3 regions of the Micromonospora sp. NPDC002296 genome follow, and region 3 is predicted to be linked to each of the others. Evidence: riboswitches for the same ligand, from Rfam matches in the RefSeq annotation. Region 3 holds a riboswitch; each other region holds the start of a gene.

Region 1 (7,962 bases), on a different contig from region 3:
CGGCGCACCGCCGCTGGTCCGCCGCGCCCAGGCCGAAGGCCAGGTCGAGCCGCCACGGGCCGGCGATCTCGTCGGCCAGGAACCGGCCCACCGGCCGCCCGTCCACCCGCCGCACCAGCTCGCCCACCAGATGCCCGTACGTCCAGGCGTGCTCGCCCGCGACCGTCCCCGGCTCCCACTGCGGCTCGGCGGCGGCCAGGTCGGCGCAGAGCAGGTCCCAGTCGGCGACCGCCCCGGCCGGGCGGGGCACCGGAAACGCCGGCAGCCCGGCGGTGTGGCTGAGCACCTGCCGGACGGTGGCCGGGGCGCGGAACCCCGGCCAGTGGTCGGCGACCGGGTCGTCGAGGTCGAGCCGGCCCCGGTCGACCAGCGCCAGCAGGCACAGCGCGGCCACCGGCTTGCCGACCGAGTACACGTTGACCAGGGTGTCCGGTGCCCACTGCCGGCCCGGCCGGCCGACGCCGGCGACGAGGTCGACCACCGGCCGGCCGTCGTACCAGACGGCGAGGCCGGCCCCCGTCTCCCGGCCGGTGGAGAACAGGTCGTGGAAGCAGTCCCGGACCGGGCCGAAGTGTGGGCGCATCCGGCCACGGTAGGGGAGACGCGCGGACGCCGGCAGGCGACACGGTGCGGTGCGGTGGCGCGGTGCGGAATGCTGGCGGCATGGTGGAACCGGAACTGGTGGACGTGGTCGTGGTCGGGCTCGGCGTCGGCGGCGAGGAGGTGGCCGGCCGCCTCGCCGAGGCGGGCCTCGACGTCGTCGGCATCGAGCGGAGCCTGGTCGGCGGGGAGTGCCCGTACTGGGGGTGCATCCCGAGCAAGATGATGATCCGGGCGGCGAACGCGATCGCCGAGGCCCGGCGGGTCAACGAGTTCGCCGGCACGGCCGAGGTCCAGCCGGACTGGGCGCCGGTGGCGAAGCGGATCCGCGCGGAGGCCACCGACACCTGGGACGACCGGGTCGCGGTGGAACGGTTCACCGGCAAGGGCGGGCGGTTCGTGCGCGGCAGCGGCCGGCTCGACGGCCCCGCCCGGGTACGCGTCGGCGACCAGGTCTTCCAGGCCCGGCATGGGATCGTGCTCGGCACCGGCACCCGGCCCTCCGTGCCGCCGATCGCCGGGCTCGCCGACACCCCGTACTGGACGAACCACCAGGCCGTCGAGGTCGAGGAGCTGCCCGGGTCGTTGCTCGTGCTCGGCGGCGGCGCGATCGGGCTGGAGCTGGCCCAGGTCTTCGCCCGGTTCGGGGTGGCGGTGACGGTGGTGGAGGCGGCGGAACGGGTGCTCGCCGTCGAGGAGCCCGAGGCGTCCGAGGTGGCCGCCGCCGCGCTGCGCGCGGACGGGGTGCGGATCTCCACCGGGGTGAAGGCCGAGCGGGTCGACCACGACGGGCGGGCGTTCACCCTCAGCGCGGCCGGCGGCGTCGAGTTCACCGCCGAGAAGCTGCTGGTGGTGACCGGCCGGCGGGCGCACCTCGACGAGCTGGGGCTGGACGCCGTCGGGGTGGACCCGTCCCAGCGGTACCTCGCCGTCGACGACCGGATGCGCGCCGCCGGGGCCCTCTGGGCGGTCGGCGACCTGACCGGCGAGGGCGCGTTCACCCACATCGCCATGTACCAGGCGGCCATCGTGGTCGCCGACGTGCTCGACCGTGTCCGGCGGGCGCGGTCCGGCCCGGACGCCAGCGGCACCGCCAGCGCGGTCGGCGGCGCGGCGAGCACGGCGGGGGCCGGGATCGCCGGCGGCGTGCCGCACGCCGACTACCGGGCGCTGCCCCGGGTCACCTTCACCGACCCCGAGGTGGGCGCGGTCGGGCTGACCGAGCGGCAGGCCCGCGAGCGCGGCATCAACGTGCAGGTCGGCGTGAGCCGGCTCGGCGCGTCCACCCGGGGCTGGATCCACCGGGCCGACGGACTGATCAAGCTGGTCGCCGACGCCGACCGGGGCGTCCTGGTCGGCGCGACCTCGGTCGGCCCGGCCGGCGGCGAGGTGCTGTCGGGCCTGGTGGTGGCGGTGCACGCGGCGGTCCCGCTGACCCAGCTCCGGAACATGATCTACGCGTACCCGACGTTCCACCGCGCCGTCGAGGACGCCCTGCGCAACCTGAGGTAGCGCCGCCGCTGGTTCCCTGATCGTCCGACGCGCACGGGGTCGTGCCGGTGCGGTGCGGACGATCAGGGAGACGCGGGTGCGCCGTGCCGGCCGGCGCCCGCGGCGAAGCGGGCCGCACCCGCCGCCGCGTCGGCCGCCAGCGACTCCGCGCCGTGGGCCAGCTCGACCGCGAGGGCCTCCGGCTCGGTCAGGTTGGCGCCGGCCAGCACCGCCGCCCGGTCGTTGCGCAGGCAGGTCTGCGGGTGGCGGGCGATCCCGGCGGCCAGCCGCTCGGCCTCCACCCGGGCCGTACCCGGCGCGACCAGTCGATTCACCAGACCCATCGCGTACGCCTCCTCGGCCGGCACCGGTCGGCCGGTGAGGATCAGGTCCATCGCCCGGCTCTCGCCGATTAGCCTGGGCAGCCGGAAGGTACCCCCGTCGACCAGCGGCACCCCCCACCGCCGGCAGAAGACCCCGAGCACCGCGTCGGACTCGGCCACCCGCAGGTCGCACCAGAGGGCCAGCTCCAGCCCCCCGGCCACGGCGTACCCGGAGATCGCCGCGATCACCGGCTTGGACAGTCGCATCCGGGTCGGGCCCATCGGACCGTCGCCGTCGGGCTCGACCCGGTTGCCGCCGGGGGTGCCGATCGCCTTCAGGTCCGCCCCGGCGCAGAACGTTCCGCCCGCCCCCCAGAGCACGGCCACCGCCGCCTCCGGGTCGGCCTCGAAGGCCCGGAACGCGTCGGCCAGGGCCCGGGCGGTCGACCCGTCGACGGCGTTGCGCGCCGCCGGCTGATCCAGGATCACCGTGGTCACGGCCCCGGCGCTTTCGACCCGTACCCCCATCGGCGTGCCTCCCGGTCGGACGGCTCCGGCCCTCGGCCGCGGGCCGGCGGTGCGGGCCGAGGTGGCCGGCGGGCCGGCCCCTGGGGTGGTGGCGTCCACCCCGACACGACCGTAGCGGCCCGTCCGTCCCGACGGCGCACGGGCGGGGCGCTAGCATCGGCGACGGCACGATCATGTGAGGTGCCTCGCGCCTGCGGGGAGAATCGGGAAGCCGGTGGGAATCCGGCACGGGCCCGCCGCGGTGACCGGGGAGCCGCCGTCCACGCGCGTCACGCGCAGCCACTGGCCGCACGGCTGGGAAGGCGGACGGTCGGGCGTCGATCCGGGAGTCCGAAGACCGGCCTCGCGTCGGGTGCCCACCGCAGCGGTGGGCCGAGCGCAGCGGGAGCCTGCCTGTGAACATCTACGACACCATCCACCGCCGCCGGGACGTCCGGGCCGAGTTCACCGGGGAGCCGGTGCCGGCGGACACCCTGCACCGGATCCTCGACGCGGCGCACGCCGCGCCCAGCGTCGGATACTCGCAGCCGTGGGACTTCGTCCTGGTCCGGGATGCCGGGACCCGCCGCCGGTTCCACGAGCACGTCCAGGTCGAACGGGACACGTTCGCCGCCACCCTCGACGGCGAGGCGGCCGAGCGGTTCGCCCGGATCAAGATCGACGGAGTGCTGGAGTCGACCCTGTCGATCGTGGTCACCTACGACCCGGCGCGGGGTGGCCCGGCTGTCCTCGGGCGGCACGCCATCGCCGACTCCGGCCTCTACTCGGTCTGCCTGGCCATCCAGAACCTGTGGCTCGCCGCCACCGCCGAGGGGCTCGGCGTCGGTTGGGTCTCCTTCTACCGGGAGCCGTTCGTGGCCGGGCTGCTCTGCATCCCGGACGGCATCCGGCCGGTGGCGTGGCTCTGCCTCGGGCCGGTCACCCACCTGGCGACCGTGCCGGACCTGGAACGGCACGGGTGGCGGCGGAAGCGCCCTCTCGCCGAGGCGGTGCACCACGACCGTTGGGCGGTAACCGACCGGCGAACGGCTGATTCATGAACCTCGATTGCTGGGATAGCGTGGCATTCACCCTCAGTCCTCAACCCGCTACGTTCGGGAGGATCTTCATGCGTGCCACCGTCAGGGTCCTGCTCGCCTCCGTCCTCACCGCCCTCGGCCTGACCGCCGCCGTAGCCACCCCGGCCCTGGCCAGCGCCCCCGCGCCCTTCTGCGAGTCCGGCGGGTCGCAGTTCTACTGCGACGCCACCAGCACCGGCACGACGACCTGGACGGTCACCTGGTACTCCGGCAGCGTCGGGACCTTCACGAGCGCCGGACCGACCCTCTTCGCCGGCTGCCCCTACTCCAACATCGGCCTGCAGGTGCGGGTCAGCTACAGCTACTTCGACGGCAGCGTGACCCAGTACAGCGACACCGGTAGGTTCATCTGCCGCAGCGGCCCCTGGCAGTAGCCGCCGGGTCCCGCGCCGCCGGGCGGCCGGTGGCGCGGGACCCACCGCCGGTGACGTGCGGGTGCGGCGGCGGTGTCGGCCGTGTCCCCGGGACTGCCGGCCGGCATGTATGGCGACGGGCTCGTCACCGCCGACCGGTTTGCGACCGCTCCTGCCGGGAAGCCGGACGGGATGCGGGCACTCTTGACGAGAATCGAACAGACTTCGGCGCTGGACCGGGCCGGGGACCGGTTGCAGCGCGCCGTCCAGGCCACCATCCGCCCGCAGCGGGTGCGCGACCTGCTGCACGGCGTCTTCCTCGGGCATCCGCTGCACCCGGCGCTGGTGCAGGTGCCGGTGGGTGCCTGGATCAGCGCCGCCGTGCTGGACCTCATGCCCGGTCAGCGTCGGGCGGCCACCACGCTGGTCGGGCTGGGCACGATCAGCGCACTCCCGGCGGCGGTCGCCGGGCTGAACGACTGGGCGGCCCTCGCCCGGGACCAGCGCCGGATCGGCCTGGTGCACGCCGCCGCCAACACCGTCGGCCTGGCCCTGTACGCGGGCTCGCTGGCCGCCCGCCTGCGCGGGCGGCACGGGACCGGGCGGGCGCTGGCGTACCTCGGCCTGAGCGCGGTGAGCGCGGGGGCGTACCTCGGGGGGCACCTGGCGTACAAGCAGGGGGCCCAGGTCAACCAGAGCGTGTCCGAGATGCACCTGATCAGCGACGGCTGGCACCCACTGGCGGACCTCGCCGGGCTGCCGCAGCGGACGCTGGTCACCCGCGAGATGGACGACGTCTCGGTGATCCTCTACCGGCACGGCGACGAGGTCACCGTGATGCTGGAGCGCTGCCCGCACCAGAGCGGTCCGCTCGGCGAGGGCGAGGTCACCGAGATCGACGGGCACGCCTGCGTGGTCTGCCCGTGGCACGGCAGCGCGTTCCGGCTCAACGGCGGCGAGGTCATGCACGGGCCGTCCGGGAACGACCAGCAGATCCTGCCGACCCGGGTGGTCGACGGGGTGTTGCAGGCCCGACTGCCCTGACCGTTCCCACGCCCGCCGTAGGCGCCGCTCCCGCCGCCCCGGCGCCATCGCCGGGCCCATCCGGCGAACCGCTCTTGCGCGGGAACTGTGGCATCGGCGCGCGCCATGACCACACAATCCGTGACAGCGTGTGCAGGGCGGGCGGGGGTGGGGCCTCCGGCGTCAGTTCCGGCGGTGTCGGCCGGAGACCAGGGCCCGCGCGCCGGCGGCGGCCCGGGCGATGCCCGGCCGGCGGCGCAGCCCGAGGACCGCGCCGATCTGTGCCCCGACGATGCTGGCCACGGCGAGCACCGCCGAGACCGCGAGCGGGCGGTTCACCGAGTCCTCCTCACTCACCCGGGAAGCCCCGGCGGCCATTGCCGGCTGCGGCCCGGAGGGCGGCTGGGCCACCTGCTGGCTGCCGCGGGTCGACTCGGCCGACGGTTGGGTGGCCGGCGGCGCGGGTGCCGGGCGGGTGGACTGCGGCTTCGCGGGCGGCGTCGTCGCCGGGGTCGCGGGCGCTTCGGCGGCCGGCGGGGTGGCCGGGGTCGCGGGCGGGGGAGCGACCGCGCCGCCGGGTGCGGGGGCCGTGGGCCGGACCACCAGCCGGCCGGTGGCGTGCGTACGGGCCCCGGCGTCGCCCGCGCCGTCGGGCAGCCTGATGAGCTGCCCCGGGCGGATCCGGTCGGGGTCGTGCAACCGGTTCAGCTTCGCCACGTCCCGGTACCGCTCGAAGTCGTCGAGGTAGCGCTCGGCGACCTCGCCCAGGTAGTCGCCCTTCGCCACCCGGTACACCGTCGGCTCCACCGGCTCGGGGAGCTGAGCCGCCGTGGTGACCACGACCGGCGACGCCGTCCGCGCGCTGACCGGGAGCGTCGCGGTCACCGGGCGTGCCGCCGGCACCGCCGCGGCGACGGCCGGCTGCGCCGCCGTCGGGTACGGGCCGGCCAGCACCGTCGCCGCGCTGGCCGCGGCCGGGCTCGCCGCGATGATCAGGGCCACCGAACCGACCAGCGCAGCCGCGGCCCGCTGCTGCCGGCTGATTCCGGGCAGCCGGGGTGCCGGCCGGCGCAGCGAGTGCGCGCCCAGCTCCACGAGCACCGAGAAGGCGAAGGTGGCCCAGCCGAACCAGCCGACCAGGGCCAGCGCCCGCAGGAAGAGCCGGCCGTCGTCCCGGCTGGTCAGCGTGGCGCCGATCTCGGCGAGGGTGGGCACGTGGTCGGGGAGCGGGTTGCCGGCGAACGCGATCAGCGCCACCGGCCCCCCGACCAGCACCGCGATCAGCACGACCAGCGCGCCGAACCCGGTGAGGACCTGTCCGGTCCGCCGTGCGGCGGAGCGACCCGGTGCGGCCATGGCGTTCCTTCCCTTCCTACGGGTCCTCGGTGAGGGCCCGCGCGGTGGCCTCACCGGAGACGGTGACGGTGTTGCCGAAGCCGAAGAAGCCGAGCATGTACCGGTCGTAGGTGACCGTGACGTGCACCCGGATGAGGGTCTCCCCGCCGACGACCGGGAACTCGACGGAGGAGGCGGTTACGTCCGCCGCGGCGAGGTAGCTGTTCACCGCGGCCCTGGCGGCCACCTGGTCGATCACCTTGGGCCCGCCCTCGATGGCCTTCGCCCGGTCGATGGACTGGCCGCCGGTCCGGGCCGCCTCCGCGGCCAGGTTGTCGGCCCGCTGCATGGACCGCAGCTGACCGGCGCCGTCGAAGGCCAGCCCGATGATCGCGAGGACGCCGATCATCCCCGCCGCGAGGAACAGACTGACCCGTCCGTCGTCGCCGCGAAGCCGGCGGGCGGTCCCGACCTCGTCGGAAGTGTCATGAGCGCGTATAGCGACCTGCGCCGACCACGGTGCGGGCCCAACGCGTCGAATCGCACCGTCGCCGGTTCCGGAACCCGCGCGAACGCCCACGCTCATCACACGCCACCCACACTCGGGTACGCCGCAGAACCTGCTTCAGCAGTCCCGAACCCGAGAGTTCTGCTCCGGTAGCGGTCCAGCGGGGAGGTGAAGGCGGCCGAGACCGTCCGGTTGGTCGGCATCGCCGGCAGCAGCGACAGGTCGATGTCGGCGAAGGACACCGTGCAGGCCACCCGCACGGTGACGGCGGCGGGCTCGCCGGGATCGCTGGCGAAGGCCTCGTCGAAGCTGACCGCATCGCCGCCCACCGAGCCGCTGAAGGTGAGCGTCGGCTGGCCGGCGCAGTTCGCCCGCTGCCAGTCGAGCTGGCTGCTCGCGGCGGCCAGGGCCTGCTGCCGGGCGGTGGCGGCGTCCCGGGAGATGGAGGCGGCCCGGGCGGCATCGTGCGCCGCCGACTCGATCGCCTCCTGGGCGATCGCCGTACGCCCGGCCACGCCGGCCAGCACGAGCAGCGCGAGGAACGCTGGGGCGAGCACGGCCACCTCGACGGCGACCGAACCGCGTTCGTCCCGCCGCGGTCGGCGCCGGAACCGGCGTCGGTCGTCGGCCGGCACGGCACGTCTCCGCACGCCGCTCATCCCGTCGTCCACCGTTCGACCGTGCCGTGGGCGGTCTGCCGCACCGGGAAGCTCACCCAGGGG
Region 2 (7,962 bases), on a different contig from region 3:
GCTTCGAACGCAGCTCCCGCAGGTCCTGGAGGGAGTCGATCCAGCGGAAGCAGAACTCGGCCTTACGCCGGATCGAGGGAATGTTCTCGATGGCGTCGAACGCGGCGAACCGCTCGGCCTCGTCGGGCACGTACGTGTCGAGCAGGTTCAGGTAGAACTGGACGTGCACGGCCTCCTCGAACAGTTGCCGCGACAGGTAGAGCCGCCCCTCCGGCGAGTTCACGTGCTGGTAGAGGTTCAGCACCAGGTTGTTGGCGACGATGGTGTCGCCGGTGGCGAAGAACGCGACGAGGCGGCTCACCAGGTGCCGCTCCGCCGGGGAGAGCCGGTCGAGGTCGGCGAGGTCGGCGTGCAGGTCGACCTCCTCCACCGTCCAGGTGTTGCGGATGGCGTCGCGGAACCGGTCGAAGAAGTGCGGGTAGCGCATCGGGCGGAGGGTGAGGTCCATCCCCGGGTCGAGCAGCATGTGTGTGGTCCTCGGGTCGGTGGCGGTGGTGTCGGTCGGGGCGGTCACTGGCAGGCCTCGCACGACTCGGGGTTCTCCAGGGAACAGGCCACCGCCTCGTCGACGGCCACCCCCGCCGCGACGACGCCGACCGGGCCGACGGCGCTGACCGGGCCGGCGGGTGCGACCGTGGCCTGCTGGATCCGGGTGGCGGGGCGGGACCGCAGGTAGTAGGTGCTCTTCAGCCCGGCCTTCCAGGCGTACAGGTACATCGAGGAGAGCTTGCCGATCGTCGGGGCGGCGAGGAACAGGTTCAGCGACTGCGACTGGTCGATGAACGGGGCGCGGGCGGCGGCCAGGTCGATCAGCGCCCGCTGCGGCAACTCCCAGGCCGTACGGAACAGCTGCCGGACCTCCGCCGGCAGTTCCGTGATGCCCTGCACCGATCCCTCGGCGCGCTTGATCGCCGAGCGGACTTCGTCGGTCCACAGGCCGCGGGCCTTCAGTTCGCGTACGAGAGCGGTGTTGACCTGGAGGAACTCCCCGGACAGGGTCTCGCGCTTGAACAGGTTGGACACCTGCGGCTCGATGCACTCGTAGCAGCCGGCGATGGAGGCGATGGTGGCGGTCGGGGCGATCGCCACCAGCAGCGAGTTGCGCAGGCCGTGCGCGGCGACGCGCTCCCGCAGCACCCTCCAGCGCTGCGCCTGGCTGCCCGTGACGCCCCACAGGTCCGGCTGGAGCCGGCCGCGTGCCGCCCGGGTCTCGGCGAAGGCCGGGTGGGCTCCGAAGCGTTCCGCCAGGTCGGCGGAGGTCTCCAGGGCCGTCAGGTACAGCTCCTCGCTGATCCGGGTGGACAGCTCCCGGGCGGCCGGGGAGTCGAACGGCAGCCGCAGGGCGAAGAACACGTCCTGCAGGCCCATCAGGCCGAGGCCGACCGGCCGCCAGCGGGGGTTGCTCGCCGCGGCCTGCGGGGTCGGGTAGTAGTTGATGTCGATGACCCGGTCGAGGAACGTCACGGCGGTGCGGACGGTGGCGCGCAGCCGTTCCCAGTCGAGGCCGCCGTCGGCGAGGTGGGCGGCGAGGTTGACCGAGCCGAGGTTGCACACGGCGGTCTCGGCGTCGCTGGACACCTCGATGATCTCGGTGCACAGGTTGGACAGGTGCACCACGTTGCCCGGCTCGGCGGTCTGGTTGCACAACCGGTTCGCAGCGTCCTTGAACGTCATCCACCCGTTGCCGGTCTGCGCGAGGGTCCGCATCATCCGCCCGTACAGCTCCCGCGCCGGCACCTGCCGCACGTACCGGCCCTGAGCCTCGGCCGCCCGGTACGCCGCGTCGAACTCGTCCCCCCACAGGTCCGGCAGTTCCGGCACCACGTCCGGGTCGAACAGCGACCACACCCCGTCGGCCTCCACCCGGCGCATGAACTCGTCCGGGACCCAGTTGGCCAGGTTCAGGTTGTGGGTGCGCCGGGCATCCTCACCGGTGTTGTCCCGCAGTTGCAGGAACTCCTCGATGTCCGGGTGCCACGGCTCCAGGTAGACGCAGGCCGCGCCCTTGCGCCGGCCGCCCTGGTTGACCGCCGCCACCGAGGCGTCCAGCGTCCGCAGCCACGGCACGATCCCGTTGGACTGCCCGTTGGTGCCCCGGATCAGCGCGCCCCGCGACCGGACCCGGGAGAACGCGATGCCGATGCCGCCGGCGAACTTCGACAGGTTCGCCACCTGCGCGTACCGCTGGTAGATCGAGTCCAGTTCGTCGCGCGGGGAGTCGACCAGGTAGCAGGAGGACATCTGGGTGTGCCGGGTGCCGGAGTTGAACAACGTCGGCGAACTCGGCAGGTACGCCAGGCTCGACATCAACCGGTAGAACTCGATCACCTCGTCCGGGGCGTGGGACAGGCCGCAGGCCACCCGCAGCAACCAGTACTGCGGGGTCTCCGTAACCAGCCGGCTCGTCGGGTGGCGCAGCAGGTACCGGTCGTGGACCGTGCGCAACCCGAAGTACTCGAACCGCAGGTCACCGTGGGGGTCGACGGCGTCATCGAGCTGCGCGGCGTTGGCGGCGACGAACGCGGCGGTGCCGTCGCCGATGAGGCCCTCGACGTGTCCCCGTCGGATCGCCTCGCTGAACGAGCCGATGCCCTGCCTGCGGACCTCCTTGTCGATGTAGCCGGCCAGCAGGCGGGCGGCCAGCCGCGAGTACTGCGGCTCCTCGCCGATCATCTCGGCCGCGGTCTGGATGGACAGCCGGTCCAGCTCGGCGGTCGTCGCGCCGTCGTACAGGCCGCTGATCGTCCGCGTCGCCACCCGCAACGGGTCGACGTCGGCGAGGCCGACCGTCCACCGCTCGACCGCTCCGACGATCCTGTTGACATCGACCGGTTCGGTGCCGCCGTCGCGCTTGCGGACGCGCATCTGCGTCCGTCGCGGGCCCGGTAGGGCTGCCTCGTCGGCCACCATGCCGTCGGCCGGGACAACCTCGGTGACTGCCATCACTCACTCCTCGCGGGCTCGAGACCTGATGGCCTTGGGACGCGTGGAGGCAGACACCGGCGGACGTCACGCCGGCGAGGCGCGGGTCAGGTGGCGTCGGCCGTCCCACGCGGCCTCGGACCGCCGCCCACCCCGGTATGGGTACGCGGCGCGCTGGCAGGTCTTCGGACTCGCGGGCGTGACCGGGCTCGCCGGTCTTCTACTGGCCGTCGCTTCCCAGGCCGCAGGCGGCCCAGTGCTGATGACGGCGGTCGTTCCCACTCACCGCTGCGGGGCAGTCCCGGATTCCCACCGGGTTCCCTCTTGCCTCGACCACCCCGGATGAGCGGCCGAACCAGCTACGGCCGACACCATATATAGGGACTTCGGCGTTGTCACACCCCACATGTCGAGTCCGGGCGTGTCGGAGGCCCGGCGGTGAAGCCTCGTCGATTCCTGCGGCGCAGCGACCGAGCCGATTGGTGGAGCGGGTCTGGATCCAAGGACGGCGGACCCGGCCGGTAGGACCGGAACGGATGTCGACCGGTCGGGTTTCCGACGGGCGTCCGTACACAAGGGATGACGACCTCCTACGGTGACTTCCGGCACGCCAGGGATGGACGTCGCCGGGAATCGACCCGGCGACGCGATTCAGGCGTTTTACAGGGGGTTGTCTCGATGCACGTTCGGAGCCGCGCCATCGCGGGTCTGGTCGCCGGGGCTGTGCTGTTGACAGGCCAACCGGCGGCTGCAGGCAGTGCCGCCGACGAGGTCGCCAACGCCGGCGCTCGCGCCGCCACGGCAACGGTCGGCGGCGGCGGTGCGACACGTACGGCCGTCCGCACGGCCGCGGCCCTGTCGGCGCCGGGGCACACCGGGCTGGTTCCCAGCACGCCGCGCAATGACGTACCGAGGATCACCGACGGCGAGATCACCGACATCGAGGTGATCGGCAACCGGGTCTTCGTCGCCGGCTCCTTCACCGCGATCGCCAACGTCGGCGGGACGCCGGTGGCGCAGCCGTCGCTGGCTTCCTACAACATCGACACGGGCCTGGTCGACACCGGTTTCCAGCCGACGTTCGACGGGTCCGTCGAGGCCGTCGAGGCCTCGCCGGACGGCTCGTCGCTCTATGTCGTTGGCTCGTTCAACACGGTCGGCGGCCTGACGAAGCGCAAGATCGTACGGCTCGACCCGGTCACCGGCGCTCCGATCGCGGCGTTCACCGCGCAGGGGAACGGGCGCGCGACCGCTCTGGCCGTGAGCAGCACCGCGGTGTACGTGGGCGGCCAGTTCACGAAGGTGAACAGTGTGAACCGCGGCGGGCTGGTCGCGCTCAACCCGACGACGGGGGCGGTGGACAGCGGGTTCAACCTGCCCCTGTCCGGCGGCATCGGCGTCGGCGGCATGCTCACCGTGCAGCAGCTCAAGCTGACGCACAACGGCAGCAGCCTGCTGGTCGTGCACACCGGTCGCCAGATCGCCGGCCAGGACCGCTACGGGGTCGGCCTCGTCGACACCGCCACCAAGGCCCTCCTGCCGTGGCGCACCCGCCTCTGGGAGGACAACCTGTCCTTCGTCGGCGGCATCCAGCGGGTCTTCGCCGGTGACGTCGCGCCGGACGACTCCTACTTCGTCGTCACCAGCGGTTCGGGAGGCGACCGCCCGCCGATCAACGACACGGCGATCGCGTTCCCGGTGGCCGGTGCCGACCACGTCGAGCCGATCTGGGTGTCGCGTCACTTCGACAGCATCTACTCGGTCGCCATCACCGAGACGGCCGTGTACGTCGGCGGCCACTTCAGTTGGCAGGAATCGCCGACCTCCAACGTCCCGTGGCCCGGCCTGGACAACGTCGGGTACGGCACGGGCCAGGGCCTGAGCGGCTACGGTCTCGGCGACCAGGTGGTCCGCCGTGACCACCTCGGCGCGCTCGACCCGGCCACGGGCACGGCGATCGAGTGGAACCCGGGTTCCAGCTCGTACGAGGGGGAGAAGGCGATGCTGGCCACCCCGCGCGGCCTCTTCGTCGGTGGCGACGGCAACACCAAGGGCGGCCTGCCGGTGGGGCGGGTCGGGTTCTTCGACCTCGCCCAGGCGCCGGCGCCCTCGCCGGTCGACACGACGATCGTCACGCCCATCGAGGGGGCGGTCAAGCAGGCCAACGCGCCGTTCGCGTTCGGCGGGCAGGCGACTTCTCCGGCCGGCGTCACCAAGGTCGGTATCGAGATCCAGAACCGGGGTTCCAAGAAGTACCTGCAGGACGACCTCACGACGTGGGGCGCCGCCAACAGCATCAACGCGACGGTCGCAGCGGTGAACACCGCCTCGACCTCGTGGTCCCTCACCGTGTCGCTGCCCGTCGGCGAATACCAGGTCCAGGCGAAGACGTTCGGCAACAACGGCCAGAGCGACGCCTCGAAGGCCGTCAAGAAGATCGAGACCTTCAGCTTCGACGACCTGCCGCCGACCACGAAGATCACCTCGCCGCCCGCCGGCCTGGTCGCCGCCCAGAGCTTCGTCGCGACCGGCACCGCCAGCGACGACAAGGGCGTCAGCGCGATGACGTACTCGTTCCGCAGGTCGGACAACCAGTACCTCCAGGACGACGGAACGGCAGCACCGGTCTACAACACCTTCCGCGGCGAGCCGGACGTCATCGGCGCGTTGTCGACCACCTGGCAGGTCGAGGTGGCCCTCCCCACCGAGGGCGAATGGAAGATGACGGCCACCGCCATCGACAACGCCGGTCAGAGTGACCTGCGCGGCGACACCCGGGACTGGATCATCTCGGCGACCGGCGTCGCGCCGTCGGTAGCCGTCACCACCCCCACGCCGATGACGCCGCCCACCGCCGCCGCACCGATCACCGTCGCGCCGGGCGGCTCGATCACGTTCTCGGGGACCGCCGGCGACGACGGCACCCTGAAGTCGGTCGAGGTCTACCTGCGCAACAACACCACGCGCGAGGCGCTGGCGGCCGACGGCACGTGGGGCGCCGACTCGATCGCGGCCTACCACCGGGTCTCACCGATCAACCTGAACGCCTCGTCGTACAACTGGTCGTACACCACCGTGCCGCTGACGCCCGGCGTGTACGACTTCCGGGTGCGGGCCACCGACAACCTGGGCCTGAGCACGGCGAACGCCAACCTGGGCCGGCTCACCGTCACCGCCCAGGTGCCCGGTGACGCCTTCCCGAACGGCCTGTTGAGCTTCACCGGTGTCGACCAGAACGTCGACCAGTTGCACCTCAACCTGGCCGGCACCGCGACCGACAACAACGGCGTGCAGAGCGTGCGGGTGGCGCTGCGCGACCTGGACACCGGCCGGTACGTGCAGCCGAACGGCACCATGGCGGCGAGCTTCGCCACGGTGAACGCCACCCTCGCCTCGCCCGGCGCGACGAGCACCGCGTTCACCCTGTCGATCGACCTGCCGACCAAGGGTGAGTACAGCGTCGAGGCGTGGGCCGTCGACACGGCGGGCCAGCAGGACGGTTCGACCTCCGGCGCCACCGCTCGGTACCTCGTGTATCCGGGCGATCTCGACCCACGGCTGGAGCCGAGCCTCACCCCGCAGGACGGCGAGGTCTACACGGACTCACGGATCGTGGTCACCGGACGTGCCGTGGACGACGTCGGGATGCTCCGGGTGGACGTCCAGATCGTCAACAGCGCCGGCCAGGGGATGAACGCCTCCGGCGTGTTCAGCACGCCGTCGGTCCCGGGCAACTTCCCGTGGATCTCGGTGTTCCTCACCAGCCCGGGATCCCCGGGGTCGAACTTCGCGTACACGTCACCGGTGGTCCCGGCGGGTGCCTACACCGTCTCGGTCAGAGGGACCGACAACTACGGTCAGCTGCAACAGCCGCCGAAGACCGTCCCCGTGACCGTCAGCTGAGTCGATCGGCCGCAGACCGGTCTGCTTCGGGAAGGGCTCCTGCCCCCACAGCAGATCGGTCTGCGGCCCCGCACCGTCGACGCGCTCCCGGTCGGGACGCCATGGCCGGGCCAACTGTCGTCGACAGATCTTGATACACACGGAAACAATAATTATCAACCCACGCCAAAAAGACTTCCATCAATCGATGGACGCATTTCCGCCAATCGCCATCAAGCCAACCTCGCAGTACGATCCCGAAAACCGATCAGACCATTCCATCGGCGTCACGAGCACGATGGAATGGCCGGAGCAGAGGGATGGCGCAGACATGAGACTCCGCCAAAGGATCTTCACCCACCCCCGTCGACCCGGGCTGGCCACCATGGCCGTCCTCGCCACCACCGCCCTGGCCGCCACCGTGCTCGCCGGTCCGGCGTCCTCGGCACCCGCTGCCGAACCGACGCCGGGTGCGATCGGCGAGATCCTGGGCGCCGGCGGTGCGACGGCGGTTCCCGGCAGCTACATCGTGACGCTCAGGGAGAGCGCGGTCGGCGGCCGGTCCACGGTGTCCAGCGCGGTCAGTGGCCTGGCCGGCCGCTACGGCGTGCACCCGGACCAGGTCTGGGACGACGCTTTGAACGGCTTCTCCATGCGGGCGTCGGAGGCGGTCGCCCGCCGGCTGGCCGCCGACCCGGCGGTCGCCCAGGTGGAGCAGGACCGGTTGACCACGCTGGCCACCACGCAACTGAACGCGCCATGGAACCTGGACCGGATCGACGCACCGCTGGGGCTCAGCGGCACCTACAGCTACGTCAGCCAGGGCGCCGGAGTCAAGGCGTACATCGTCGACTCCGGGATCTACATCGGGCACCAGGATTTCGGCGGTCAGGCGATCTACGGCGTTGACGCGGTCGACGGCATGTTGCCTGCGGACGACTGCAGCGGGCATGGCACCCATGCCGCCGGCACCGTCGGCGGGACGACGCACGGGGTGGCCAAGGACGTCGTGCTGGTCGCGGTCAAGGTGTTCGACTGCGTCCTGCCCAGCACCCTGGCGATCCTGATCAGCGGCATCAACTGGATGATCGGCGACCACCTGGCAGGGCAGCCGGCCGTCGCGAACGTCGGGATCCAGTCCACCCCCAGCGCCGCGCT
Region 3 (7,962 bases):
ACATGGTCGCCGCCGGCGTCACCCGCGCCCGGCTGCCCCGCGACAACGAGGTCCGCTGCCTCCTGCGCGAGCCCGAGGTCCCGGCGCTCGCCCGCGCGTGGGGCACGACCCGGTCCGCCGCGGCGGTGTCCCTGTGGGCCGAGCACATCGAGGGTGCCGTCGTCGCGTTCGGCAACGCCCCCACCGCCCTGTTCCACCTGCTGGAGATGCTGCGTGACGGCGCACCGCGGCCGGCCGCGATCATCGGCACGCCGGTGGGTTTCATCGGTGCGGCCGAGTCCAAGCAGGCGCTCATCGACCTCGCCGCCGACGCACCCGGGCTCGACGTGCCGTATCTCGTGGTGACCGGGCGTCGCGGCGGCTCGGCGCTGGCCGCCTCGGCGCTCAACGCCCTGGCCCAGGAGGCGGAGTGAGCGGCCGGCTGTTCGGCGTCGGGGTCGGCCCGGGGGATCCCGAGCTGGTCACGCTGAAGGCCGCCCGGCTGATCGGCGCGGCGGACGTCGTCGCCTACCACCAGGGGGTCGGCAAGCAGTCCAACGCGCGCCGCATCGCCGCCGGCCTGCTCCCGGACGACGTGATCGAGGAGGCGCTGGTCTACCCGGTGACGACGCAGACCACCGACCACCCGGGCGGGTACGCCGGCGCGATGGCGGACTTCTACGCCGAGTGCGGCGAGCGGCTCCGCGCGCACCTGAGGGCGGGCCGCGACGTCGTCGTGCTGGCCGAGGGCGACCCGATGCTCTACGGCTCGTTCATGTACCTGCACGACCGGCTCGCGGACGAGTTCGAGACACAGGTCGTCGCAGGCGTGCCCGCCTTCGCGGCCGCCACGGCCACGACCGCCCTGCCCCTGGTCCGGCAGACCGACGTGCTGACCGTGCTGCCCGGCACGCTTCCCGAGCCGGAGCTGGCCCGGCGCCTCGCCGACACCGACGGCGCCGTGATCATGAAGCTCGGCCGCACGTTCGCCAAGGTCCGCTCGGCGCTCGAACAGGCCGGACGCGTCGAGGGTTCCTGGTACGTCGAGCGGGCGTCGATGGACGCCCAGCGGGTGCTCCCGGTCGCCGACGTGGACCCCGAGACGGTGCCGTACTTCTCGATCGTCCTGGTCCCCGGCGACACCCGTCCCGGTGTGGCGCGCTACGACCGCCCGGCGAGTGAGGTCACCGAGCCCGCCGCCGACGCCGAGGTCGTCGTCGTGGGCCTCGGTCCCGGTCCCGACCGGTGGCTCTCCCCCGAGGCGTCGCAGGTGCTCGCGGAGGTCGGCCACGTCATCGGCTACGGACCGTATGTCCAGCGCGTTCCGCAGCGCCCGGGCCTGGTGCGGCACGCGTCCGGCAACACGGTCGAGGTGGACCGGGCCCGCGACGCGCTCGAACTGGCGCTCGCCGGTGAGCGCGTCGCGGTCGTCTCCGGCGGCGACGCGGGCATCTTCGGCATGGCGTCGGCGGTGTTCGAGGCCGCGGAGGACCCGCGCTACGCGGACGTCGCCGTGCGTGTCGTGCCCGGAATCTCTGCCGTCCAGGCGGTCGCGGCACGCGCCGGCGCCCCCATCGGCGCCGACTTCGCCGTGATGAGCCTGTCGGACCGGCTCAAGCCCTGGGACGTCGTGGTGAAGCGGCTGCGCGCCGTCGCCGAGGCGGACCTCGTGCTCGCCCTCTACAACCCGCGCTCGCGCTCGCGCACCGAGCAGGTCGCGCAGGCCCGAGCGGTGCTGCTGGAGCACAAGTCGCCCGAGACCGTCGTAGTCGTGGGTCGCGACGTCGGCCGCGCCGGGGAGAGCCTCACCGTGACGACGCTGGGCGAGCTCGACCCCGAGACCATCGACATGAAGTGCCTGCTGCTCGTGGGCGCCTCGTCGACGCGCGTCACCGCGGCCGGCCGCGTCTGGAGCCCGCGCTCTGTCGCCTAGTCAGCCGCGGGTGCGACGTTCGCGGCCGGCGGCGTACAGGAACGACTCACCGCCGCGGACGTCGGGAGCCAGCGCGGGGCCGACCAGGATGACCGCGGCCTGGCGCAGGCCCGCGGCCTCGACCTGGTCGCCGATGTCGGCCAGTGTGCCGCGCAGGACGAGCTGATCCGGCTGCGTCGCCTTGGACACGACGACGACCGGGCACCCGTCGCCGTAGTGCTGGGCCAGCTCGGCGGCCAGCTCACGGCTGCGAGTGATGGCCAGGTGCAGGGCCAGGGTCGCGCCGGTCGCGGCGAACGCGGCGAGCTGCTCCCCCGGCGGCATGACCGTGGAACGGGCCTGAGCGCGGGTGAGCACGACCGACTGGGCGAGCTCGGGGACGGTCAGCTCGGCGCCGACGATCGCCGCGGCAGCCGCGTAGGCGGGCACACCGGGCGTGACGTCCCACGGGACCTGCGCCGCGTCGAGCCGGCGCGCCTGCTCATGTACCGCGGAGTACAGCGACGGGTCGCCCGAGCACAGCCGCACGACCTCCAGCCCGTCGGCGTGCGCCTGCACCAGGTGGGCGGTGATCTCGTCCAGGTCGAGGTGCTGGGTGTCGACCAGCCGGGTGTCGTCGCGGCAGTGGCCGAGCACGTCGGCGTCGAGGTAGGTGCCCGCGTACAGGCACACGTCCGCAGCCTCGAGCAGGCGCACCGCGCGCAGCGTGAGCAGGTCGGCGGCACCGGGTCCGGCCCCGACGAAATGGACGGTCATGACTCTCCCTTGGTGACGGTCCACTGGCTGACGGCACGCGCGGGCGTCCAGCCGGTGAAGCTGCCGAGCGGCTCGGCGCGCTCGACGTGCAGGCGGACGAGCTCGCCGCCACGGCGACGGTACCGCTCGATCAGCACCGCCTCGGTCTCGGCCGTGACACCGTGGACGACGAGCCGGCCACCGGTGCCGAGCGCGTCCCAGCACGCTTCGAGCACGCCGGGGACGGTCGCTCCACCGCCGACGAACACCGCGTCAGGGCGCTCGAGACCGGCCAGGGCGTCGGGTGCCGAGCCCTCGACGAGACGCAGGCCGGGAACGCCGAGCGTGGCGGCGTTGCGACGCACGAGCGCGGCGCGGTCGGCGCGGGACTCGATCGCGATCGTCCGCGCCGTCGGCCACGCACGCATCCACTCCACGCCGATCGAGCCGCTGCCGGCGCCGACGTCCCACAGCAGTTGACCGGGAGCGGGCGCGAGCCGGGCCAGGGCGCTGGCGCGCAGGTCGCGCTTGGTGATCTGCCCGGCGTGCTCGAACGCGTCGTCGGGGAGCACCCCGCCCGCGGCCCAGCCCGGTCCGGTGCCCCGGATTTCGGCGGCCAGGACGTTCAGCCGGGGCACGTCCACGACGTTCCACGAAGCCGCGGTCGACTCGGCACGCGACTCACCCGCGGCGCCGAGGTCGCCGAGCACGGCCAGCCTGGACTCTCCCCAGCCAAGTCCGGTGAGCAGCGCGGCGACGGCGGCCGGCGTCGTCTCGTCGCTGGAGAGCACGAGCAGCCGCCGCCCGGGGGCGAGCGCGGGGACGACGAGGCGCACGTCGCGGCCGACCAGGCTCACCGTCGTGACGGACTCCGCCGGCCACCCGAGACGTGCCCGAGCGAGCGCCACGGAGGAGACCGCGGGCACGATCGTCACCCGTTCCGGGCCCAGGATGTCCAGCAGCGTCGTGCCGACGCCCGACACGAGCGGATCGCCCGACGCCAACACCACGACGGGCCTGCGCGCGGCACCCAGCAGGCCCGGCAGACTCTCACGCAGCGGCGACGGCCACGCGACGCGCTCCTGGCCATCGACCGGCGGCACCGCATCGAGGTGCCGGGCCCCGCCGAGCAGCGTCGCAGCCCCGTGCACCAGCGTCCGGGACGGCTCCGGCAGGCCCGCCCAGCCGTCGGCCCCGAGCCCGACAACGGTCACCTGCGCCTCCATGGTTGCACCCTAGCCCGGTCCGCCCGGCCGCCGGACCGCTGCCTGGGCCGTCAGGACGGCGTCTAGGGTGATGCGAAGGTTCGAGGTGCCCCACGGCCGATGGCCACGGGGAGAATCTGGGAAGCCGGTGAGAATCCGGCACAGGGCCCGCTGCGGTGACTCAGGCACAGACCTGGGAAGTCCGAAGACCGGCCTCGATCCGAGCCGCGACGCGTCCGCGTCGTGGACGGTCATGGCAGATCGAGCGGGAGCCCTATATGCCAGCGCAGTACCCCTTTTGTGCCGTCGTCGGCTCCGACGACATGACTCTCGCCCTCACCCTGGTAGCGATCGATCCGCTCATCGGCGGCGTCCTGGTCCGCGGGGAGAAGGGCACCGCCAAGACCACCACCGTGCGCGGCCTCGCCGAGGTGCTGCCGTTGGTACGGACGTATGCGGGCGACCGGTTCTCGGTCGACCCGGACGATTCCCTGGCGGTCTGCCCCGACGGGCCCGTCGACGCGTCCACGCCCGTCGTGGAGCGGCCGGTGCGGCTCGTCGAGCTGCCCGTCGGTGCGAGCGACGACCGGGTGACGGGCTCCCTCAAGCTCGACGTGGCGCTGCGCGACGGCGTGGTGGCGTTCGAGCCGGGCCTGCTCGCCCGAGCCCACCGCGGCCTGCTCTACGTCGACGAGGTCAACCTGCTGCACGACCACCTCGTCGATCTGCTGCTCGACGCGGCGGCGACCGGCCGGGTCAGCGTGGAGCGCGACGGCTTCTCAGTCGAGCACGCCTCCCGGTTCGTGCTGATCGGCACGATGAACCCCGAGGAGGGCGAGCTGCGCCCGCAGCTGCTCGACCGGTTCGGCCTGACCGTCGAGGTCGCCGCACCGCGCGACCCCTCCCTGCGGGTGGAGGTCGTGCGTCGCCGGCTGGCGTTCGACGCCGACCCGGAGGGCTTCACCGCACGCTGGGCCGACGAGCAGGACGCCCTGCGCGCGCGGCTGGTGGCAGCCCGGCGGCTCGTGCCGGACGTCGTGCTCGACGACCGGACGCTGACGACCATCGCCGAGGTGTGCGCCGCGTTCGACGTCGACGGCCTGCGCGCGGACCTCGTCACCGCCCGCACCGCCGCGGCGCACGCCGCCTGGCAGGGACGCGCGCACGTGACCCGCGAGGACGTCCGCGTCGCCGCCCGTCTCGCGTTGCCGCACCGCCGGCGCCGCAACCCGTTCGACGAGCCCGGCCTGGACGAGGACCGGCTCGACGACCTGCTGGGCAACGACGACCCGGACCCCGGACCGGACGGGCCCGACGACGGGCCCGGTGGTCCCGGCGGCGGGCCGCCGGACGACGCCCCGCAGGACGGCCGGTCCCGGGACGTCCACGACTCCCCCGCCGGAGGATCGCCCGCGCCGGACAACGCGCCGCAGCCTGCCGTTGCCGGATCGGTCGCGTCCGCCGGTGAGCCGGCACGCGCCCGCCTGCTCGTCGTACGGGGCACCGGCGAAGGCCAGGCCGGCCGCCGGTCCCGGGCACGCACCCCTCAGGGCCGGGTCGTCGGGCAGCAGCGCGGATCGTCCGTCGCCGGCCGCCTGCACCTGCCGGGCACCATCACCGAGGCGGCACCGCACCAGCGTTCCCGTGGTGGCTTGGTCGAGGGCCGCGGTCTCGTCTTCGCCCCGGGCGACCTGCGCCGCGCAGAAACCGTCGGGCGGGAGTCGAACCTCGTCCTGCTGTGCGTCGACGCGTCCGGCTCGATGGCCGCGCGACGCCGCATGGAGCAGGTCAAGACCGCCGTGCTCGCGCTGCTGCTGGACGCCTACCGCCGCCGGGACAAGGTCGCGCTGGTGACGTTCCGCCAGCGCACCGCCGACGTCGCCCTGCCGCCGACCGGGTCCGTCGATGTCGCCTCCCGGCGCCTGGCCGACCTGCCGGCCGGCGGGCGTACGCCGCTCGCCGAGGGCCTGGAGCGCTCCGCGGAGGTGCTGCGCCGCGAGGCGCTGCGCGACCCGTCCCGCCGGCCGCTGCTGGTCGTGGTGACCGACGGCCGGGCAACCTTCGGGCCGGACGCGCTCGGTCGTGCCCACCGCGCCGCGACGCACCTGGCCGCTTCCGGCGTGCAGAGCGTCGTGGTCGACTGCGAGACCGGACGGTTCCGGCTCGGCCTTGCCGCGCAGCTGGCCGCATACCTACAGGCCGAGCACGTGCCGCTCGGTGAGGTGACCGCCGAGGGGCTCACCGGCGTCGTCCGCACGGCGACCGCGCCGCGCGAGGGGGTGGCCTGATGCCGCAGGGCAAGCCGCTGGTCGTCCCGGACGACGGCATCAGCACCCGCGCACGGCGCAACCGCCCGCTGCTGATGGTCCACACCGGCAACGGCAAGGGCAAGTCGACCGCTGCCTTCGGCCTGGCGATACGCGCCTGGAACCAGGGCTGGGACATCGGGGTCTTCCAGTTCGTCAAGTCGGCCAAGTGGCGCATCGGGGAGCAGACGGTGCTCGAACGGCTCGGCCGCCTGCACGAGGAGACCGGCGAGGGCGGGCCCGTCGAGTGGCACAAGATGGGCTCGGGGTGGTCCTGGAGCCGCAAGGGCGGCACCGAGGCGGACCATGCCGCTGACGCCGCCGAGGGCTGGGCGGAGGTGAAGCGGCGCATCCAGGCCGAGCGGCACCAGCTGTACGTCCTGGACGAGTTCACCTACCCGATGCAGTGGGGCTGGGTCGACGTCGACGACGTCGTGGAGACACTCGCCAACCGTCCTGGCCGCCAGCACGTCGTCGTCACCGGACGCCGCGCCGACCCCCGCCTCGTCGCGGCGGCCGACCTGGTGACCGAGATGCTGCACGTCAAGCACCCGATGGACGTCGGCCAGAAGGGTCAGCGAGGCATCGAGTGGTGAGGCTGCCACGCGTGCTGCTCGCGGCACCCGCCTCCGGCCACGGCAAGACCACGGTCGCGACCGGGCTCATGGCCGCGTTGGCCGCCCGCGGGCATGCCGTCTCGGGGCACAAGGTCGGGCCCGACTACATCGACCCCGGCTACCACGCGCTGGCCACCGGGCGTCCGGGCCGCAACCTCGACCCGCATCTGACCGACCCCTCGCTCGTGGTCCCGCTGCTGCTGCACGGCGCCCAGGACGCGGACGTCGCGGTCGTCGAGGGGGTCATGGGCCTGTTCGACGGCCGCATCGGCGGCGACGGGTTCGCCTCCACCGCCCACGTCGCGACGCTCACCCGGACGCCGGTCGTCCTGGTCGTGGACATCTCACACGCCTCGCGCAGCGTGGGGGCAGTCGTGCACGGGATGGCGACGTTCCAGCCCGGCGTCACGATCGCGGGTGTCGTGCTCAACAAGGCCGGCTCCCCCCGCCACGCCTCCGAGGCGGCACGCGCGGTGGAGTCCGTCGGCGTCTCCGTGCTGGGGATCCTGCAGCGCGACGATGGGGTCAGCGCGCCTTCGCGCCATCTCGGGCTCGTCCCCGCAGCCGAGCGCGACGAAGCCGCCGCCTCGCTGGACAGACTGGCCGAGCAGGTCGCCCGCCACGTCGACCTCGACGCCGTGCTGGAGGTGGCGCACACCGCGCCCGACCTCGACTCCGAGCCGTGGGACCCGGCCGCGCACGTCCGCCCCTCCGGCACCGGGTCCCCGATCATCGCGGTCGCGGCCGGGCGTGCGTTCACCTTCCGGTACGCCGAGACGACCGAGCTGCTGCGGGCGGCGGGCTGCACCGTCGTGCCGTTCGACCCGGCCCGGGACGAGCGGCTTCCCGCCGGGACGCGCGGTCTGTATCTCGGCGGAGGTTTCCCCGAGATGCACGCGGCCGCGCTGAGCACCAACACGGCCCTGCGTGACGAGCTGCGTCAGGCTGTCCTCGACGGCATCCCGACGGTGGCCGAGTGCGCCGGACTGCTGTACCTGTGCCGCTCCGTCGACGGGCACCCCATGGTCGGGGCGCTCGACGCCGACGCGGTCATGACGCCCCGGCTCACCCTCGCGTACCGCCGGGCCGAACTCGGCTCGGACCAGCTCCTCGGCGCACGTGGAACCGGTGCCACGGCGCACGAGTTCCACCGCACCATGGTCACTCCCGTGCACGGCGAGCGTCCC

The links. A riboswitch is a leader RNA that binds a small molecule or an ion and turns the genes downstream of it on or off. The one in region 3 is predicted to bind cobalamin.
Region 1: linked by a shared signal. The riboswitch ahead of bluB (5,6-dimethylbenzimidazole synthase) and the one ahead of ABT023_RS12935 (VWA domain-containing protein) in region 3 are both predicted to bind cobalamin.
Region 2: linked by a shared signal. The riboswitch ahead of ABT023_RS10805 (ribonucleoside-diphosphate reductase subunit alpha) and the one ahead of ABT023_RS12935 (VWA domain-containing protein) in region 3 are both predicted to bind cobalamin.

The regions. Positions count from the first base shown of each region.
Region 1 covers NZ_JBEOWQ010000008.1:173,911-181,872, reverse strand. Annotated here, with positions in the region: gene ABT023_RS09950 (serine hydrolase domain-containing protein) at 1-583, opposite strand, end outside; gene ABT023_RS09945 (dihydrolipoyl dehydrogenase family protein) at 667-2,112, shown strand; gene ABT023_RS09940 (crotonase/enoyl-CoA hydratase family protein) at 2,175-2,942, opposite strand; cobalamin riboswitch at 3,104-3,302, shown strand; gene bluB (5,6-dimethylbenzimidazole synthase) at 3,338-3,982, shown strand; gene ABT023_RS09930 (hypothetical protein) at 4,051-4,395, shown strand; gene ABT023_RS09925 (Rieske (2Fe-2S) protein) at 4,567-5,418, shown strand; gene ABT023_RS09920 (LysM peptidoglycan-binding domain-containing protein) at 5,581-6,753, opposite strand; gene ABT023_RS09915 (hypothetical protein) at 6,770-7,141, opposite strand; gene ABT023_RS09910 (TadE/TadG family type IV pilus assembly protein) at 7,318-7,899, opposite strand; gene ABT023_RS09905 (TadE/TadG family type IV pilus assembly protein) at 7,896-7,962, opposite strand, start outside.
Region 2 covers NZ_JBEOWQ010000009.1:168,604-176,565, forward strand. Annotated here, with positions in the region: gene ABT023_RS10800 (ribonucleotide-diphosphate reductase subunit beta) at 1-466, opposite strand, end outside; gene ABT023_RS10805 (ribonucleoside-diphosphate reductase subunit alpha) at 511-2,910, opposite strand; cobalamin riboswitch at 3,082-3,297, opposite strand; gene ABT023_RS10810 (hypothetical protein) at 3,601-6,825, shown strand; gene ABT023_RS10815 (S8 family peptidase) at 7,136-7,962, shown strand, end outside.
Region 3 covers NZ_JBEOWQ010000012.1:111,502-119,463, reverse strand. Annotated here, with positions in the region: gene ABT023_RS12955 (precorrin-8X methylmutase) at 1-413, shown strand, start outside; gene ABT023_RS12950 (precorrin-2 C(20)-methyltransferase) at 410-1,912, shown strand; gene cobM (precorrin-4 C(11)-methyltransferase) at 1,913-2,668, opposite strand; gene cbiE (precorrin-6y C5,15-methyltransferase (decarboxylating) subunit CbiE) at 2,665-3,873, opposite strand; cobalamin riboswitch at 3,940-4,084, shown strand; gene ABT023_RS12935 (VWA domain-containing protein) at 4,131-6,140, shown strand; gene cobO (cob(I)yrinic acid a,c-diamide adenosyltransferase) at 6,140-6,754, shown strand; gene cobBC (bifunctional hydrogenobyrinic acid a,c-diamide synthase/histidinol phosphate aminotransferase CobBC) at 6,748-7,962, shown strand, end outside.